Regions from separate parts of the Neobacillus sp. C211 genome, predicted to be linked through region 1. Evidence: predicted binding sites of a transcription regulator. Region 1 holds the regulator's gene; each other region holds the start of a gene.

Region 1 (5,112 bases):
TGTATAACTTAATGAATTATTGCCATCATATCAAAATTTGTCGATAAATGTCATAATAAACAAAAAACCAGGCCAATGCCTGGTTTTTGCATAATTATTCAGCCAGCTCTGCCCATTCTTCCATTAAGTGCTCGAGTTCAGACTTTGCCTTTTCATTTTTTATGTTGATTTCCAACACTTTTTCATGATTTTGAAAAATGTCTGGTTCGCATAATTGCTGCTCGAATTCTTGAATTTGCTCTTCTAGCTCTTCAATTCTTTGTTCCATTTCTTCTAATTTCCTTTTGCGCTGACGCTCTTGTTTTTTACTTTCCTTATCCTGTTGATAAGAGTTTTTCTCAAAAGCATCTGTTTGTGCTGCTTTTTTAGCAGTTGCGGCTAGCGCTAGTGCTGCAAGTTCTTCCTGTTCTAGTTTCTTCTCTAAATAATAATCATAATCCCCGAGGTATTCTGTACTTCCATGACGACTAAGTTCTAAGACCTTTGTGGCAATCCGGTTAATAAAATACCTGTCGTGTGAGACAAACAATATCGTGCCCGGGTAATCGATTAATGCATTCTCTAGAACTTCCTTACTATCTAAGTCAAGGTGGTTGGTAGGCTCGTCCAAAATTAAGACATTTGCTTTCTCCAACATCAGTTTAGCTAAAGCTAGACGGGCTTTTTCACCCCCGCTTAAGGTGGAAACTATTTTTAAGACATCATCACCAGAAAATAAGAAATTACCGAGCACCGTACGTATTTCTTTTTCATTTTTTAGTGGATAGTCATCCCAGAGTTCATTTAAGACCCGCTTATTGGAGGTCAATTCAGCTTGCTCCTGGTCGTAATAACCAATTTGAAGGTTTGTCCCATAGAGTATGGTTCCCTCCAGAGCAGGCAACTTTTTGATAATTGTCTTTAAAAGTGTTGATTTGCCGATACCATTCGGTCCAACCAATGCGGTACTTTCACCTTTATAGGCCCGAAATGAAATGGACTCTGAAACCTTATCACCTTCGTACCCAACAGCGAGTGAATCCACTGTTAAAACGTCATTGCCGCTTTGTTTTTCAATTTCAAACGAGAAGGAAGCAGACTTTTCATCGCCTAATGGACGATCCATCATCTCCATCTTTTCTAGCTTTTTACGACGGCTTTGGGCACGTTTAGTCGTCGAAGCGCGCGCTAAATTCCGGTTGATAAAGTCTTGGAGATCAGCGACCTCTTGCTGTTGTTTTTCGAAAAGCTTTAAATCACGCTCATAATTTGCGGCCTTTTGATCAAGGTAAGAACTATAGTTGCCTGTAAACCTTTGGATTTGCTTACGGGATACTTCATAAACTTGAGTAACAACTTTATCTAAAAAATAGCGGTCATGGGAAACGATCAAAATCGCCCCATGATAACTTTGTAAATATTGCTCCAGCCAGGAAAGCGTATCAATATCAAGGTGGTTTGTGGGCTCATCCAATATTAAGATATCAGGCTTGGTTAACAAAAGTTTACCAAGGGCAAGACGGGTTTTCTGCCCGCCGCTTAAACTAGATATCATCAAGGATTTGTCATGGAAATTTAACCCATGAAGGACAGAGCGCATCTCTGCCTCATATTGATACCCTCCCTGTTCTTTAAATTTCACCTGAAGATGATCGTACTCTTTTAGGATTCTTTCGTACTTTCCACCGTCTTCAAAAACAAGAGGATCAGCCATTTGTTCTTCAAGGGTGCGGAGTTGTTTTTCCATTAATCGCAGCGGTTCAAAAACCGTCAGCATTTCATCCCATATGGATAATGATGATTCTAACCCGGTATTTTGAGCTAAATAGCCAATTGTCACTTCTTTCGGCTTGATAATTTCTCCGCCATCATGCGACAAGTGTCCGGCAATAATCTTCAATAATGTCGATTTTCCCGCCCCATTGCGTCCAACAAGAGCAACACGGTCCCGAGTTTGTAATTCGAGCTTAATATTCGATAAAATAAGGTCAGCACCATAATATTTTTGTAATTGATTAACCTGTAGCAAAATCATTCTCATTCACCTCTATTACATAGGATTAGTGTACCTTATTCCCGGTATGTCGGCAATAAACTGCTCGCCATATTAGCGGTGTAAGGGTCCTAAATCGTCAAAAAATGTAATATTTAGTTCAAAGTTTCACACACATATAAGGTAAAATAGTGTATGATTTGATGGGAGGATTTTTTATATGGCAGAATTTACGCATTTTAATGAAGAAGGCAGAGCAAAAATGGTCGACGTCAGTGATAAGCCGGAAACGGCACGTACGGCGCTTGCTCATTCCAGCATTACCGTTAGTAAAGAAATTTATGATAAAATAACTAATAATGAGATGAAGAAGGGCGATGTCTTAGCAGTGGCCCAGGTAGCAGCTGTCATGGCAGCAAAGAAGACATGGGATTTGATTCCAATGTGCCATCCGATTCCATTAACAGGTGTTAATATTTCTTTCTCTTGGGAACAGGATAAGGATGAGAATTATCAATTATATATTGCTGCAGCCGTTAAAACGAAGGGGAGCACAGGCGTAGAAATGGAAGCGTTAACAGCGGCTTCCGCGTGTGCCTTAACAGTTTATGATATGTGTAAAGCCGTTGATAAAGGTATGGTAATTGGACCGACGTATCTTGTCGAAAAAACGGGCGGTAAAAACGGTGATTTTAAAAGAGATGAAAGAGTTAAATAAATTTTTAACTAAACCATTCATGGGGTGTGGGAGATTATGAGTAATGAAACAACGAAAATACCACAGGCGACAGCAAAACGGCTGCCCCTCTATTACCGATTTCTAAAAAACCTGCAAAGCTCCGGCAAGCAAAGGGTCTCTTCAGCGGAATTGAGTGAAGCAGTAAAGGTAGACTCAGCAACGATTCGCCGCGACTTTTCCTATTTCGGTGCGTTAGGGAAAAAGGGCTATGGGTATAATGTTAATTACTTAATATCCTTCTTTCGTAAAACCTTAGATCAGGATGAATTAACTAAGGTTGCCTTAATAGGAGTCGGAAATCTTGGCACTGCCTTTTTAAACTATAACTTTTTAAAAAATAATAACACAAAAATAGAATGCGCCTTCGATGTGGATCCCGACAAAATGGGAACCATGATTCGCGAGGTACCCGTTCATCCTATGGATGATTTAGAGAAGGTTTTATCAGAAACTAATATTTCAGTGGCGATATTAACGGTTCCGGCTCCTGCCGCACAAATGATAACCGATCGACTGGTCAAAGCGAATGTAAAAGGAATCTTAAATTTCACTCCAGCAAGGTTAAATGTTCCACCATTAATAAGGGTCCATCATATTGACTTGGCAGTGGAGCTTCAATCGCTAGTCTACTTTTTAAAGCATTATCCAACGGTGGAAATAGATGAAGAATAATTAGTTAAAAAGGCTTTCCACAAAATTTGTGGAAGGCCTTTTGTATGATTAAATCCCTGCTTTTTTTAATTACATAATCTATAAAAATACTTTCTTATGCACTAAGATATAGGTAGATGAAATGCAAGCGGTTACTAACCGGGAAGTGGGGGAAATTCAATGTCAATTTTACGAGATGAAGCGTTAAAAATGCACAAGGAACACCAAGGCAAGGTTGGGATATATTCTAAGGTGGCAGTACATAATGCAAAAGATTTAAGCCTAGCCTATTCACCAGGTGTGGCAGAGCCATGTTTGGACATTTATGCAGACGAAAATAAAGTCTATGATTATACCTCGAAGGGCAATCTTGTCGCAGTTGTATCCAATGGGACAGCGGTTCTGGGGCTTGGAAACATTGGACCAAAAGCTGCGATGCCTGTGATGGAAGGAAAGGCCGTGTTATTCAAATCGTTCGCAGATGTTGACGCCTTTCCCATCTGCTTGGCCACCACTGACACAGACCAGATCGTAGAAACCGTCAAGCTGCTAGAACCAACATTTGGCGGAGTGAACTTGGAGGATATTGCTGCGCCGCAATGCTTTGAAATTGAAGACCGCCTCCGCAAAGCCTGCGAGATTCCTGTTTTTCATGATGACCAGCATGGAACCGCGATTGTAACAGCCGCTGGTCTAATCAACGCGTTAAAATTAGCGGATAAAAAAATTGAAGATATTCGTGTTGCGGTAAACGGAGCAGGTTCAGCTGGAGTAGCGATTGTTAAGCTCCTGCTGCATATGGGCGTGAAGGATGTTATTTTATGTGATACAAAAGGAATTATTTATGAAGGCCGTCCAGTCGGAATGAATCGATTCAAAGATAAAATGGCGCAAATGACAAATCGCGAGCAAAAACAAGGAACGTTAGGGGATGCGCTTATTGACGCCGATGTGTTTGTGGGGGTATCAGCAGCCGGGGCCGTTACAAAGGAAATGGTTAGCGCTATGCACCGTGACCCGATTATCTTTGCCATGGCCAACCCGGTACCGGAAATTATGCCCGATGCGGCCAAAGAAGCAGGGGCTCTTGTAGTGGGTACAGGACGTTCTGATTTTCCGAACCAGGTTAATAATGTGCTTGCTTTCCCAGGCATTTTCCGCGGTGCCTTAGATGTCCGTGCCAAGGAAATCAACGAGGAAATGAAGCTTGCTGCGGTCTATGCAATTGCTGGATTAATTTCAGAGGATGAGCTCCATGCCGATTATGTCATTCCAGATCCATTTGACCCTCGGGTCGCAGCACAGGTAGCAACCGCGGTTGCGTATACTGCAATGGAAACAGGGGTAGCCCAAAGATTTATCAATGTTGAGGAAATTAAGCAGCGCCTATCAGCATTAGCAGAAGCAAAACAACCAGTGCATGTTTAGGTCGAGTAAAATTTAGCTTTTAAGGGAGGACTATCTCAATCTAGTTGAGGTAGTCTTTCAAATTTTGGGAATTAGGGCATAATTCCGATATACCTTTTAAATTTTAAGTACAATAATGAATGATAGTTTTTTTCTTTTTTAAATCAGTCTATATGACCCCGTCCTTGGGTAAGTAATAAAACATTTCCTAGAAGGACATCTAGGGTTTTGCAATCGGAGGGGATGAAGTTGGCTATTGTGCTGACGATGTTTGTGCTTGGGATTTTATTAGGATTTGTCGGGGCGGGCGGCTCTGGCTTTATTATTGCCATCTTAACAGTTA
Region 2 (5,112 bases), on a different contig from region 1:
GAGGCAGCTTTGGTTATTTTCCATCTTATGCCTTAGGCTACATGTATGCAGCACAATTTAAGCATAAAATGATGGATAATCTTCCAAATTTTGATCAATTAGTCGAAGACGGTACCATTCTGCCGATAAAAGAATGGCTGACCGAAAATATTCACCAATATGGAAAAATGAAAAAACCGCTTGAAATCTTACAGGATGTTACAGGAGAGGGCCTAAATCCTAAATATTTAATTGATTATCTTTATGAGAAATATAGAAAGATTTATTTGTTAAATGAAAAAGGCTTATTGTGATTAAAGCAATGTAACAATGAAACAAAAAAGGCTTCAATCGATGAGATTGAAGCCTTTTCTGCGGATCTATTAATTGCTATTTACTCCAAGTCTGAAATCCTTTTGAACCTGGAGGGGCATTTTGAATAATATCGATAAACGGAATCGTGTAAGCAAAAAGAATAAGGGCTGCTGCAATTCCAAGCCACAATTTCCAGTTTTCAAATACCATTGGTGCTTTTTCTTCAAGATTTTCTGCAACAGCAACAGGGAATTCTTCTTCCCCTTTTGGAGCAAAGAAGGCAAGATTGATAAATATGATAATAACCAGAATAATTCCTAGGAATAAAATAGTCCCGCCGACTGCTTGAGCGATTTGATAAGGAATCCATTCTGCTGCTTGCTTTGCCCCGCCGTATGTAGAGAAAGCGGAACGTCTTGGGCCGCCAAGAAGACCTTGGAAGTGCATTGCACCTGACATGAATGCCATTCCAATAAACCAAACCCATGCTTGGATTATTCCTAATTTATTCATTGCCTTTGTCAATTTACGTCCAGTTAAATGTGGTACCAACCAATAGGAGATTCCAAAGAACGTTAATACAACCGATGTTGCAGCAGTTAAATGGAAGTGACCTGTCACCCAAATAGTATTATGAACTACCTGGTCCATTTGGTTGGATGCATTGATAATACCGCCAGCTCCAGCAGGAATAAATGATGCCATACCAATAAATGGAACTGTGAAACGAGCATCTCCCCATGGCAGAACCTTAAACCAGCCAAACAGTCCTTTTGCTCCTTTTGAGCGACCATATCTCTCGAAGGTTGCGAAAAGAGAGAAGGCAGTCATTAACGATGGAATAATAACCATGAATGTTAAGATAACCTGTAAGAACTTCCAGGCAGGGTCAATACCTGGCTCTGTTAATTGATGGTGAAAACCAACCGGAATCGAGAATAGCAGGAACAAAATAAATGACAAACGTGCTAATGAATCAGAGAAAATTTTCCCACCAATAATTTTCGGGATAATTGCATACCAACACATATATGCAGGCAATAACCAGAAATAAACAAGTGGATGCCCAAAATACCAGAATAAAGTCCGACTTACTAACACATCAACAGTATCAACTAATCCAAGCGACCAAGGAAGTAATTGGAATAATACGGTTGCTGCAACTCCAAGAGTAGCGATAATCCACATGACTGTATTTATAATAGCCATAAAGCTTAATAACGGACTTGGCTGTCCAGGATTATTCTTCCTCCATTTTGCATAGGTCATGATTTGTGAGGCACCATCAATCCAGCTTCCTATAATGACGAAGGTTAAGCCTAAGTAAAATATCCAATGGGCTTTAAGTGGTGCATAAAAAGTGTAAAGTACGGATGCTTCCTTAAGTAAAACCATGGTAGCCGCCATTAAGGTACCGACTAACATGATCCAAAAACCGATCCAGCCAGTGCGGCGAGCAGCATTTGAATGCCCGCCAGTGGTTCTGCTTACAGCAGCATACTGAAATCCCATAATAAAAAATGTCGTTAAAACCAATCCCATTAAAACACCATGGACGGTTAAGATTTGGTAGTAATCAATTCCCCATGGAAGTTCCCATTTACCAGAACGGACAAGGGTTTGTAATAGCCCCATTAAACCACCAAGTGCAAGTGCGGAGAAGGCAACAAAAAAGTGGGCCATTGAAAGCTTTGCATCACGAGGATCAACTTTTACTTTTGCTGCTGTCGAGTTAGCCATTATTTTACCACCTCAATCATCGAACTCATTAAATGGTGCCCAGCACCACAATATTCATTACAAACAATTAAATATTCACCAGCTTTATCAAACGTGGTTGTATATTCGCTGACATAACCAGGTTCAAGCATCATGTTAATATTTGTTCCAGCTACTTCAAACCCGTGGACAACATCTTTGGTTGTAGCAATAACTTTTATCTTTGCCCCAACTGGTACTTCCACTTTCACTGGATTATAGGAGAACGCTGCAGCTGCATATACTAATTCATAGTCCCAATTTTTACCTTCAACCTTATGTAATCCTGGTTTATCAAATGGTTTTGTTTGATCGACCTTATCCACATTAATTGTAGTTAAACAACTTGGCGGCTTGTTACCAAGATAGAATGCGCTTACACCCACAACTGTCAAAAATACAACAAGTGCACTAATTCCGAAAGTTAGCCAAATCTTCTCGAACTTATGCATATGCATAATTCTTTCCCCCTTCAATTATTAAAAGCGTTCAACAAATAGGTAATAGACACTTACCCAAGTGACAACAATAAAAGCTCCCAAAAAGAAAACGGACGCTAATGTCCCTTTAAGAGAAGAGCTGTCTTCGATTTCTGTTTTTTGGTTTGTTTTAAGTTCCGCCTTCGTCATCAACCTGCACTCCCTTCAGAGTAGTTAAAATAAATGATTAGTCCTCTTTCATAATACAAAACAAATGTGAAGAAAAAATAACAAAATTAGCGGTTCACAAAATGTTCATTCCTAAGATATCTACTATGTTAATATTATAAAATTGATGTAACAGTGATTTATATCACAATTGCCAGGGGGTATTTGTGACTAAAATGTGAACTATCACACTTTACCTGTGATTAAAGTAATTGAATAATCATTCACACACGAAATTAACCACCCTTTTTGAAATGAATGTCACACTTTGGAATCCTATAAATATGATATTAAGAAATTCATATTTTCCTTCAGAAAAGAGTGTGTTTTTGTGGAAAAATATTATTGTGATAATTGCCGCCTTTTGTATGACCAGGTAGAAATCTGTAAAATCTGCGGAACATTAGTAAAAAATAAAATTAAAATTGAAGTTCAAAAACAACCCGATAAAAAATAAGTTGAAAAAACATTTATAAGCATTTTTCTTGCTGTTTATTAAGAACTTCTGAACTGGAAATCATTAGTTAATGAATGAAATCAGTATCCATTATATAATTTAAGAGCACAGCAACAACCTTCAAAACGTTTGCTTCCCAGAGTGGAAACTTTTGGTTTCCTCTTCATATAGGGAAGCTTTTTTTTGCTTTCTGAAACTCTTGAATAAAAACCTTTAAACTGGAAAAAATACCCTTACATAGATTGAAGGAGCAAAAACATGCCTACAATTATTTCAGTTTCAGAGGTTATTCCCCCTTTTGAAGTTAACCAAAATCAAGCTTTGGAATTTGCACGAGAGCTTTTCTCAGATTCCTTTAAGGATATTGAAAGACTTTTACGAGCTTTTCAAAATGGACAAATTGAAAAAAGACATTTTGTTAAAAATCTCGATTGGTTTAAAGAAGACCATACTTTTGAAGAAAAAAATTCTGCATATATTGAATCTGCTGTGACACTTGGAAAAGAAGCAATCGAGAAGTGTTTAAATAATAAGGATTACTTAAAGCGAAATATTAATTATCAAGAAATTGACATCATTTTTTTTATTTCAACCACGGGGATGGCCACACCTAGTATCGAAGCTAGAATCATGAATCTCCTCCCGTTTAATTCACATACTAAGAGGGTACCTATTTGGGGACTTGGCTGTGCAGGCGGTGCTGCTGGTCTATCGAGAGCCTATGAATATTGTCTTGCCTTTCCAAAAGCAAAGGCCTTAGTACTCTCAGTTGAGCTTTGCAGCCTAACGTTTCAGCGCAACGATCTTTCGAAAAGTAATTTAATCGGAACTTCTTTGTTTGCCGATGGTGTAGCCTGTGCCTTGGTTTGTGGTGATGATTCATACTCTTCAGATTTCAGGAAGAAGCCGACTTCCCCCTCCATCATTGCTACACAGTCCACTCTTATGCCGAACTCTTTAGATGTGATGGGCTGGGCTATTAGGAGCACGGGGCTGTTTGTTGTATTTTCTCGAGATATCCCCCAGATCATAGAGGATTGGTTAAAGCCGAATGTAAGTGGATTTTTAGGTGAACATCAAATCAATCTTGAACAAATTGACTATTTTATTGCTCATCCGGGTGGGAAAAAAGTGATAGATGCCTATGTAAAATCATTAGAGTTACCTCCATCCATGACTGACGTTTCACTTGAAGTGTTAAAACAATTTGGGAATATGTCTTCAACAACGATATTTTATGTGCTGAAACGTTACATGGAGATGGATATTCCTCAGGATGCTTTAGGACTTGGTACCGCGCTTGGACCTGGTTTCAGTTCCGAACTGCTTTTATTTAGGTGGGAGTAAAATGAAAGACATTATCTCATTTCTGATATTAGTTGGATTCATCGGCCTTCAGCGGATTGTTGAGCTAAGAATAGCAAACAGCAATGAAAAGTGGATGAAGAAACGTGGGGCCATTGAATTTGGCGAAAAACATTATCGATATATGGTAACGATGCATTCGCTGTTTTTTATTTTCTTAAGTTGTGAAAAAATTTTCATGAATTTGGGTCTATCTCCTTTAAGGGGCATCCTAATAATTGTTTTTCTTATAGCCCAGCTATTAAGAATATGGGCGATTGCATCACTAGGAAGGTTTTGGAATACAAAAATTATTGTCTTAAGAAATGCAAATGTGATTAGAAAGGGACCATACCGTTTTATCAGACATCCCAATTATTTTGTTGTTGCGGTTGAACTGGCTGTTGTTCCATTGTTGTTCAACGCTTATTTTACAGCTAGTTTATTTACGATATTAAATATCATCGTGCTTAGGATTCGTATACCTGAGGAGGAACAGGCGCTTAGGGAGCTGACGGAATATGAAGGGACATTTCAGGATTGTAATCGTTTTCTACCTAAAGTTGTTAAATAATTGTGACAGTTAGAAATGGGCTATTGAAAATGATTATC
Region 3 (5,112 bases), on a different contig from region 1:
AATGTTGATGGTTGTTATTACCCGCTATGAGCTCTTTGATTTGGAAAGGATCCTTAAGGAAGTGGATCCCAATGCCTTTACAAATATCATTCAAACAACCAATATCTATGGATTTTTTCGCAAGGAATAGAGTTAAAAAGGAAAAGCGGAAGCGCCTTGTTCAGGGGCGACAGGCATAAGACGAGCCGGCTTGAAGGTTGCTTTTTAACCTTCAGGACGGATTGGCTTATGACCCCGAGCCCCTAGGCTCTGTAGCTAGACAAAAAGAAAAGCGGAAGCGCCCTAAGGTGCCTCCGCTTTTCCTTTTAACTCATCTGTTCAAGCTCTTGTTGCATTTGTTGGAGCTGTGCTTGCTCTGCTACAGTCGAATTTGCATAAGCAGAACTTAATGCATTTTTAGCTTTCGCGACAGCAGAATCAAGATCAGCTGGGTCGGCAGACTTCGCCATCTCAACAAATCTTCGTGCTTCTTGGAACAATTGGTTTCCCATGTTATATTCCTCCAAGCGAGGATTCTTGCACATTGGACATCTTCTGAGCTTCCGCTTCAGCGTATGTCATGTGATAAGGAATACGTTCAGCATGCTTACTGACCGTATCTACTCCTTGCTGGACAAAGCGTTTTGATTTGTTTCGTTTACCCATTCGAATCCCTCCAATATGCTCATAGCTCATATTGAAACAGCAACGCTGCCTCAAAAAATAGTATGTACCAAAATGGTAAGGTTCATTTAGGTAAACAATGGCGAAATGGGTGTTAATATTTTATATTTAACAAATCCGCCAAATATTGAGCAACACCATCCTCTTCGTTACTTAAAGTGACGTCATTAGCAATATTTTTCGCTTTGTCGATTGCATTTCCCATGGCAATCCCATGCCCTGCATATTCAAGCATTTCAAGGTCGTTGTCTTCATCGCCAAACGCAATAATTCTATCAGCGGGAATACCATAATAATCAGAAGCCTTTTTTAACCCCACGGCCTTGTTTAAGCCAACCTTTATAATTTCAACTACATGCCATGGAGCGGCCCAACTGCGATGATCGATAACTTCTGCATGGACAGCCGATAAGTGTTCACGAATTATCTTTAATTGATCCTCCTCCGTATGAATTAATAAACTCGTGGGTGAATCATTTAGATAATTTGCCAGGTCTCCCGTAGTGATTTTTGGATTGCCAAAGTTGAAAATATCTAACAGCTTTTCATCATGGTAATGGAAGTAAACATCATCGATCACTTCGGCAATTATATTATGGAAGTGGAAACTTCTGCACGCTTCCACAATTTCCTTTGCAACCTTTATATCAAGAGGTTCATGATAAAATCCCCAGTCAGGTTTTCGAGGGTGATGCATAAATGCTCCATTGAAATTGACAATCGGAGTGTCCAAATCCAATTCCCGATAGTACATCTCACTGGAACGATAAGGCCTTCCTGTTGCAATCATAACGATATGACCTTGTTCTCTTGCTTTTTTAATAATTCCGTGTGTTTTTAATGATATCGTTTTATCATCTTTTAATAATGTCCCATCCAAATCTAATGCAATTAAGTGTCTATCTGTCATAATAACTCCTTCTAATTATAATTTTCATCGCTAATAAAGTGCGTCGCTTTAGGAAAAAATTTATATACATGTTACACTGCAATTATGAATTTAATACTTAGAGGAATTATTAATTCCTATATTTACTATGTTAACAATTTTATATCTAAACTGTAAAAAAATTCACACCAAATGATATAAAAAAACTATATACTTTTTTAAACTAAGTCTCAATCTTGGCATGCTTGATAATTTGCTATAATAGAGTGGGACAAAGATAATGAAGGAGTGGATCAAACATGAATGAAGAACTAAAAGAAAATATCATGGGTGCCTTAGAACTAGTAATCGACCCTGAACTAGGAGTAGATATTGTTAATTTAGGATTAGTATATAATGCTGAAATGGATGAAGAAGGAAACGTAACGATTACCATGACGTTAACTTCAATGGGCTGCCCACTTGCTGGAACAATTGTTGACCAGGTTAAACGGGCATTGGCCGACATTCCGGAAATCAAAGAAGTAGAAGTAAATATTGTTTTTAATCCTCCATGGAATAAAGAAATGATGTCACGTTATGCGAAAATCGCATTAGGAATTCGCTAAGCTTAATTAGAGGCTTTTGAACTCTCAGTAAAATAAGCGTATTTTTTAGAAACAGCAGATTTTCTGCTGTTTTTTTATTTCAAAATAAGAAAGTTGAAAAATTTGAACTTAGATAACTGTCTAGCTCCAGAGCCCAGCGGCTAGTGTACTCCGCCCTTTTCCCTACGATAAGTCAACATCGGATCGCTAACGCTCTCCGTGTTTCCTTTATCTCAGTCAAAGTGCTCCAGTCCATACGCCGCTAACCGGGCGCTTACGCTTTTCTTATTTTTCACGATTCAGACATATCTAGCTTACAGAATGTGAGATAGTTCACTTTTTTCAAATATAAACACCTTTATAATACAGATTAATAAGGCTGTTGGATTTGAATAGCCGTTATTAGGAGGCGTTTTATATGGCTATTAGCCGAGATTTTAATAAAGACCCTTTTATCGTAATATGGGAACTCACTAGAGCTTGTAAATTAAAGTGCCTGCACTGCCGTGCCGATGCACAGTATAAAAGGGATCCACGTGAACTATCTTTTGAAGAAGGAAAAAATCTAATTGATCAAATATATGAAATGAACAATCCGATGCTTGTTTTTACTGGCGGAGACCCGCTGATGAGAGAAGATGTTTTTGATATTGCGAAATATGCAGTCGAAAAAGGCGTACGGGTATCAATGACCCCAAGCGCGACACCAAATGTAACAAAGGAAGCAATTGAAAAAGCAAAAGAAGTTGGTCTTGCTCGCTGGGCATTTAGTATTGATGGTCCTAGGGCTGAGATTCATGACCATTTTAGAGGAACAGCTGGATCATTCGACCTTACCATGGAAAAAATAAAATATTTGCATGAAGTTGGATTACCCATTCAGATTAATACGGTGATTTCCCGTTACAATATTGACTATCTTGATGAAATGGCAAAAATGGTTGAAGATTTAGAATGTGTGTTATGGAGTGTCTTTTTCCTAGTGCCAACAGGAAGAGGTCAACAATCAGATATGATTTCTCCAGTTCAACATGAAAAAGTATTCAGATGGCTATATGATTTAAGTAAGTGCGTATCTTTTGATATCAAAACAACAGAAGCCATGCACTACAGACGTGTTGTGATTCAACAAAAAATGCGCGAAGCGAAGGAAACAACAGATGAGATTGAGTATTTAAGCGCATTAACAGAAAAAGGATTAACAGGCTCTATCGATGGTTTAGGACGAGCACCAAAAGGTGTTAATGATGGTAATGGTTTTGTATTCATCTCCCATATTGGCGATGTATATCCAAGCGGACTATTACCCGTTAAAGCTGGTAATATCCGGGAAAAGCCATTAGCTGAAATTTATCGTGAATCACCAATTTTCCTATCACTAAGAAACCCAGATCTTTTTAAAGGGAAATGTGGTGTCTGTGAATTCCGCCATGTTTGCGGGGGATCAAGGTCTAGAGCTTATGCAATGACTGGAGATTACCTAGAAAGCGAGCCATTCTGCGTTTATATTCCTAAATCATTAAGAGAAAAGCAAGTACAGTAATTAAAACCGATAAAAAAAGGCTGCCTCATATAGTTAGACAGCCTTACGTATATAGATAACTGCAAATAAGTAAAGACCAGCCTATTCGATACTGCAATAAACGGCAGAACAATTTTCACAGTCGATTTCATTTTTTAAGTATTGTAAATCCAATATTGAGATCTTTCCTTTTTTAACTGAAATGATTTTATCTTTCTTTAGTTCACTAAGTATACGGTTTGTACTCTCACGTGATGTACCGCAGAAGTTGGCAAGTTCTTGGTTAGTTAACGGCAGATCTATTAAGATTTCATTATCTTTTTGAATACCATAACTATTCGACATACGGATAAGAGTTGAGAAAAGGGCACCTCGTTTTCCATTTAAAACGAGGTCGCGAAATTTTGTTTGTGTTTTCCGGAAATGATCACTCATCCATTTCATAAATTCAAAAGCAAGCTTACTGTTTTGGAAAATTTGACTTTCGATTATATCCTTTTTTATTGCTACGATTTCTCCTTCTTCAAGAACCATTGCACTTAATAAATATCTGGGGTTATCAGTAAATAGGGTTAATTCCCCGCATATATCATTTTCTCCACAAATTCTTAATGAAAGTTCACGGCCATCTGAAGTAATTTTACTGATTTGAATTTTGCCGGAAATGATAATGTAAAGTTCTTCCGCAAGCATTCCTTCCTGAAATAAAAAGCTTCCTTTTTCACTTTTAAATTTCCGGTCTGCAAATTTAAGCAATTCTTTTATTTCAATTGAATGAGTTGGTTTCATAATTGCTGCCATCAGCTTCACCTCAATGTGTCATATTAACAACCATCTTTTTTCCATAGTGATCAATGTTTAGTTTGTTAGTACCATTTTATCTCATGAGGAACCAATAAGAAGAAGTAAACAATGACAATACAGTGAAAACTAATATGAAATTAATCATGTTTATTTATTTTCTATTTGAATTTTAGGTTAAATGAATAAAATCTGTAGAGGAAAATTTTTACCAAAACAGTTATTTATAGATTGTAAAACTTCTGCTAAGATAAGAATTGTATTTAAAAGTATTGTTATAGTGAATAAAGTAACAGTTTTTTTATCTAAATACTGGTACACTGGATATCATTAGGTTCCTTAAAATAATGGAGTTGATATGGAATGGAAAAAACCATTATTAAAGATAAATTAAATAGACCATTGCATGACTTAAGAATTTCTGTGATTGATCGATGTAATTTCCGTTGCCAATACTGTATGCCAGCAGATCAATTTGGTCCTGATTTTGAGTTTCTTCCTAAAAGTGCTTTGCTATCCTATGAAGAGATCGAACGACTAGCGAAAATATTTGTTAGTTTGGGTGTGGAAAAAATTCGCCTAACTGGAGGAGAACCTCTTCTTCGAAGAGATATGCCTATTCTTGTTAAGAAGCTGTCAGCTATTGAGGG
Region 4 (5,112 bases), on a different contig from region 1:
CGTATGCAATTGCCCAAAAAGACCTTGGATTAAAAATCGTCGGTGATCGCTTAAATGGAGATCAATATGGAATTGCTGTTCTAAAAGGACAAAACGCGGATCTTTTGAAAAAAATTAACAATGGTCTTGCTGAGTTAAAGAAAGATGGTACGTATGATAAAATTATTAAAACGTATCTAGGTGAGTAGAGGATACGAAATGATTAAGCGCGCTTAATGCGCGCTTTCTTTTTGAAAGGGGATGAACAGGATGGATATTATTTCTGCAGCACTGCCAATGTTATTAAAAGGTCTTCAAGTGACCCTATATATATTTGTAATTGCCATTATTCTAGGTTTTTTAATTGGTTTAGTCATAGCGTTATTTCGTTTAGCTCCGATCAAGATCTTGAATTGGATTTCTAAGGTTTATGTTGATGCCATTCGTGGAACACCATTTATTGTGCAATTGTTTTTTATTTATTTCGGTGTAAATTCTCTACAAGTGGTGTCCCTAAATAGCACTACTGCTGGGATCATCACTGTTGCCATTAATGCGGGTGCATATTTTGCTGAGATTATCAGAGCGGGAATTCAATCAATTGATAAAGGACAAACAGAAGCAGCAAGATCGATCGGTTTTACAGGCGCACAAACCATGCGATATGTGGTGCTTCCACAGGCCTTTAGAAGAATGCTTCCTACGATTACAAACCAATCCATTATCAGTTTAAAGGATACGTCACTTTTATCTGTAATTGGGATTGCAGATTTAACACAGCAAGGACAAATTCAAGCTTCTGCCACCTTCGAAGCATTTAAGATTTGGCTGGCTGTAGGTATCATTTACTTTATTATTATTTATTTATTAACCATGCTTGCTAATTTCATCGAAAGGAGGATTCAGCTTAGATGAGCATGATCACAGTTAAAAACTTACGAAAATCGTTCGGTAATGTTGAGGTATTAAAAGATATCAATGCAGAAGTTAAAGAAAAAGAGGTAGTTTGTGTTATTGGTCCATCTGGCTCAGGTAAAAGTACGTTCCTTCGATGTTTAAATCGGCTTGAAGACATTTCAGGCGGAGAGGTAGTCATAAACGGACAGGATATAACAGACCCAAAAATCAATATTAACAAAGTAAGACAAGAAGTAGGAATGGTGTTTCAGCAATTTAATCTGTTTCCTCATAAAAGTGTATTAGAGAACATCACCATGGGACCTATTAAAATTCACAATATTGATAAAGCAGCTGCTGAAAAATTGGCATTTGATCTATTAGATAAAGTGGGGCTAAGAGAAAAAGCAAATAGCTTTCCAGGGGAACTATCTGGGGGGCAAAAACAGCGCGTTGCGATTGCAAGGGCACTAGCCATGAATCCAAAAATAATGCTCTTTGACGAACCGACATCTGCACTTGACCCTGAAATGGTTGGTGATGTTTTGGAAGTAATGAAACAGCTTGCTATAGAAGGTATGACAATGGTTGTGGTTACCCATGAAATGGGTTTTGCCAGGGAAGTTGGCGATCGGGTCATCTTCATGGACGGTGGCTACATTGTTGAAGAAAATGAACCAAATGAGTTATTCAGTAACCCTCAGCATGAACGAACCCAAGCGTTTTTAAGCAAGGTACTTTAAACTACAATATGGTTTTCCAACTGAATTAGGAAAACATGTTTGCAAATTATCTGTAATACATTTTTTTAATTGAGGCGTAGCATATATAAACCATTAAATACTAGAGGATGAATGATCTAGTATTTGATGGCTTATTTTTATTTTCTATATTAGTGGTCCTTGTTGGAGAGGATACCTGTGATGTTTGAAAAATATCTGCGGTTATTATTCCTATTTCGTTCTACTCCTAGATAACTCCATTGATTTAAAACCCACCGCTTTTGATATTCTATTTTGAACAGAAATTTAAAAAGCAATGTTGTTTAATAAAAGAAAGGATGGACAACCTATAAAAGTTATTTTTAACTTTTTTACAGGAGAGCAAGTTAGTTAGTTTTTAACTTTACAACTGTAATATCATTAGGAGTGAGTTGAGTGAAAAGAGATAAAAATGCTTACTTTCATTTACTACTTATCTTGATTGTAATTACCGTTTTTAGTTGGTCAATCTATAAGCCAGCAGGATATTTAATATGGGCGATGGAAGTACTTCCTGCCATTGTGATATGTATGATCGTAGTTATTACCTATAATAAGTTTCGTCTTACTTCGCTATCCTATATCATAATTGCCATTCTTTCGATTCTTACCTTCATTGGTGGTCATTATACTTACGCAAAGGTTCCACTTTTTACTTGGATAAAAGATTATTTTGAATTAAACCGAAACCACTATGATCGCTTTGGTCATTTCTTAAAAGGATTGTTTGCCATTGTAATAAGAGAAATATTAATCCGAAAAAGAGTGACTAAAAAAGGTCCTTGGTTAATTTCTGTGATATTAAGTTTTTCACTCGCAATTGGAGCTATGTATGAAATTATCGAATGGTTATCGACTAAATTAACAAAGAACAGAAAGACTTCCACTGAGTTTTTAGGAGCACAAGGTGATATTTGGGACGCACAGTGGGATATGTTGTTAACCTTTATTGGTTCAATCGTCGCGTTACTCATCTTATCAAAAGTACATAACAGGCTATTAGAAAAAAATAAGGGAATGAAATATAAGAAAGAAAGAGGGATTAGACCGTAACCCTCTTTCAAATAATGTTACAGTCACTAACTGTTCGTTATCAATAACCGTACATATACAATCGAAAACTTTATTTATTAAATGTTATTCCGATATAATAAAATAGTTGTAACCGTTTTCGGGTAATATAGTATTACACCAAATACATATCAATATTATCATTGGTAACCATTGTTATATAAGGACATAGTCCTATTTTTAGTAAAATTAATCACAATTCACAATTTGTTCAACACTTCACAAATTGTTATTCAAAATACATGTTATGATAAATCCATAAACAAACAAGGAGTGATAAGGCATGATGGTATGTGAATGGAAAACCTTCTCTACAGATTCTGAAACTTATACCCTAGAAGTATTTGAAGAAGCAGTTGGGGATGAATTCGAGGCAATGTATCTTAAAGAAAATGACGAAATCCCCGCCTATATTTGGACCGTAAATTACGTGGTTATTGTTAAAAAGTATTCGAAGGTTCTAACTGACATTTTATTTGAAAAGATTCCACGCAATCCAGTTTGTGAATAAAAATCAAGTAGAGTGTTATTATTTTTAGTCACAAATGTGAAATCCTTCACAAACATTACGATACATGCATCCAGAGAAAATCCCAGCTTGATTGTGTATTATTTTTTAAAAATACTTGTGAAAAATTTCACAAATACTTAATCAAATGGAGGTATTACGATGGCAGTAGTAGAAAAGGCAGTTAAAGAAAATCAAACGGTAACACAAATGGTTAACGTTTTGGTGGAAAATGGTCTAAAAGCATTGAAAGAATTCCGAAGATTCGACCAAGAAATGATTAATAATATTGTTAAAGAAATGGCCTTGGCCGGTCTTGATCAGCATATGCCACTTGCAAAGCTAGCCGTTGAAGAAACAGGAAGAGGCGTGTACGAAGATAAAATCATCAAGAACATGTTTGCTACTGAATATGTCTATCATAATATCAAATATGATAAAACCGTTGGTATCATTAACGAAAATGAACATGAAGGAATGATTGAAATTGCGGAACCGGTTGGGGTGATTGCAGGAGTTACACCTGTAACCAATCCAACATCGACCGCCATGTTTAAAGCACTCATTTCGATAAAAACAAGAAATCCAATCATTTTTGCCTTCCATCCATCAGCACAGAAATGCAGTAGTGAAGCAGCCAGAGTGCTTAGAGATGCAGCAATCATGGCGGGTGCGCCAGAAAATTGCATTCAATGGATTGAAACACCGTCGCTTGAAGCAACACAGGCCTTAATGAACCACTCAAAAATATCATTAATTCTTGCCACTGGTGGTGCGGGGATGGTTAAATCTGCTTACAGTTCTGGTAAGCCAGCACTCGGAGTTGGGCCAGGAAATGTCCCTTGTTATATTGAAAAAACAGCCAATCTTCATCAGGCAGTTAATGACTTAATTTTATCAAAAACGTTTGATAATGGAATGATTTGCGCCTCCGAACAAGCAGTCATTATTGATAAAGAAATATACGACGTTGTAAAACAAGAAATGATTGCAAATAATTGTTATTTTTTAAATGAAGAAGAAAAAGCGAAGGTTGAAAAATTAGTTATTAATGAGCAATCCTGTGCTGTTAATCCAGTAATTGTTGGGATGGCTGCTTCAAAGATTGCACAGTTAGCAGGAGTAAAGGTTCCTGATGATACAAAAATCCTTATCGCAGAATTAAAAGGAGTCGGACCAGGATACCCACTTTCAAGGGAAAAATTGAGCCCAGTGCTTGCTTGTTATAAGGTAAGTGGTCTTGAGGAAGGATTAAAACGGGCCGAAGAAATGCTGGAGTTCGGCGGGCTAGGTCATTCAGCTGTTATTCATACCACTGATCAAACAGTGATTAAGAAGTTTGGACTGCGGATGAGAGCGGGACGTATTATTGTCAACGCTCCATCTTCACAAGGTGCGATCGGTGATATCTACAATGCCTATATGCCGTCCTTAACCCTCGGATGTGGAACGTATGGTGGAAATTCTGTCTCTACAAATGTAGGTACTATTCACTTAATTAATATTAAAAAAGTGGCGAAAAGGAATATTAATATGCAATGGTTTAAAGTTCCATCTAAAATTTATTTCGAGAAAAATTCAACTCAATATCTTGCCAAAATGCCGAAAATTTCGAAAGCATTTATTGTTACCGACTCTGGAATGGTAAAATTAGGATATGTGGATAAAGTCCTTTACTATTTAAGAAAGCGTCAAGATTATGTTCACTGCGAAATTTTCTCAGAGGTTGAACCAGACCCATCGATTGAAACAGTGATGAAAGGTGCAGAAATGATGGCTAACTTCCAGCCAGATGTTATCATTGCGCTTGGCGGTGGCTCTGCAATGGATGCGGCTAAAGGAATGTGGCTGTTCTATGAACATCCAGATACAGAATTCTTTGGCTTGAAACAAAAG

Evidence for each region. Region 1 encodes Rex, which represses fermentation and respiration genes when NADH is low (regulators of the CRP and FNR family bind a similar motif). Its sites were predicted from a motif close to TTGTGAAATATTTCACAA; they were not measured.
Region 2: ACSU6B_RS13875 (cytochrome c oxidase subunit 2A) is a predicted target of Rex. The motif match lies at 2,876-2,893, and genes of this name have one in related genera.
Region 3: ACSU6B_RS01370 (TIGR04053 family radical SAM/SPASM domain-containing protein) is a predicted target of Rex. The motif match lies at 2,461-2,478, and genes of this name have one in related genera.
Region 4: adhE (bifunctional acetaldehyde-CoA/alcohol dehydrogenase) is a predicted target of Rex. The motif match lies at 3,335-3,352, and genes of this name have one in related genera.

What each region holds. Positions count from the first base shown of each region.
Region 1 covers NZ_JBPXRO010000052.1:3,038-8,149, forward strand. The annotation lists gene ACSU6B_RS27675 (ABC-F family ATP-binding cassette domain-containing protein) at 95-2,014, opposite strand; gene moaC (cyclic pyranopterin monophosphate synthase MoaC) at 2,193-2,690, shown strand; gene ACSU6B_RS27685 (redox-sensing transcriptional repressor Rex) at 2,727-3,383, shown strand; gene ACSU6B_RS27690 (NAD(P)-dependent malic enzyme) at 3,543-4,790, shown strand; gene ACSU6B_RS27695 (sulfite exporter TauE/SafE family protein) at 5,019-5,112, shown strand, end outside.
Region 2 covers NZ_JBPXRO010000013.1:48,171-53,282, reverse strand. The annotation lists gene ACSU6B_RS13890 (carboxypeptidase M32) at 1-293, shown strand, start outside; gene ACSU6B_RS13885 (b(o/a)3-type cytochrome-c oxidase subunit 1) at 370-2,034, opposite strand; gene ACSU6B_RS13880 (cytochrome c oxidase subunit II) at 2,034-2,510, opposite strand; gene ACSU6B_RS13875 (cytochrome c oxidase subunit 2A) at 2,532-2,681, opposite strand; gene ACSU6B_RS13870 (type III polyketide synthase) at 3,415-4,503, shown strand; gene ACSU6B_RS13865 (isoprenylcysteine carboxyl methyltransferase family protein) at 4,505-5,074, shown strand.
Region 3 covers NZ_CM122574.1:262,474-267,585, reverse strand. The annotation lists gene ACSU6B_RS01395 (YitT family protein) at 1-130, shown strand, start outside; gene ACSU6B_RS01390 (DUF3813 domain-containing protein) at 306-491, opposite strand; gene ACSU6B_RS01385 (hypothetical protein) at 493-645, opposite strand; gene ACSU6B_RS01380 (Cof-type HAD-IIB family hydrolase) at 758-1,573, opposite strand; gene ACSU6B_RS01375 (metal-sulfur cluster assembly factor) at 1,852-2,160, shown strand; gene ACSU6B_RS01370 (TIGR04053 family radical SAM/SPASM domain-containing protein) at 2,558-3,682, shown strand; gene ACSU6B_RS01365 (Crp/Fnr family transcriptional regulator) at 3,764-4,462, opposite strand; gene moaA (GTP 3',8-cyclase MoaA) at 4,826-5,112, shown strand, end outside.
Region 4 covers NZ_JBPXRO010000016.1:21,006-26,117, reverse strand. The annotation lists gene ACSU6B_RS16080 (transporter substrate-binding domain-containing protein) at 1-188, shown strand, start outside; gene ACSU6B_RS16075 (amino acid ABC transporter permease) at 250-894, shown strand; gene ACSU6B_RS16070 (amino acid ABC transporter ATP-binding protein) at 891-1,619, shown strand; gene ACSU6B_RS16065 (DUF2238 domain-containing protein) at 2,034-2,690, shown strand; gene ACSU6B_RS16060 (hypothetical protein) at 2,992-3,219, shown strand; gene adhE (bifunctional acetaldehyde-CoA/alcohol dehydrogenase) at 3,379-5,112, shown strand, end outside.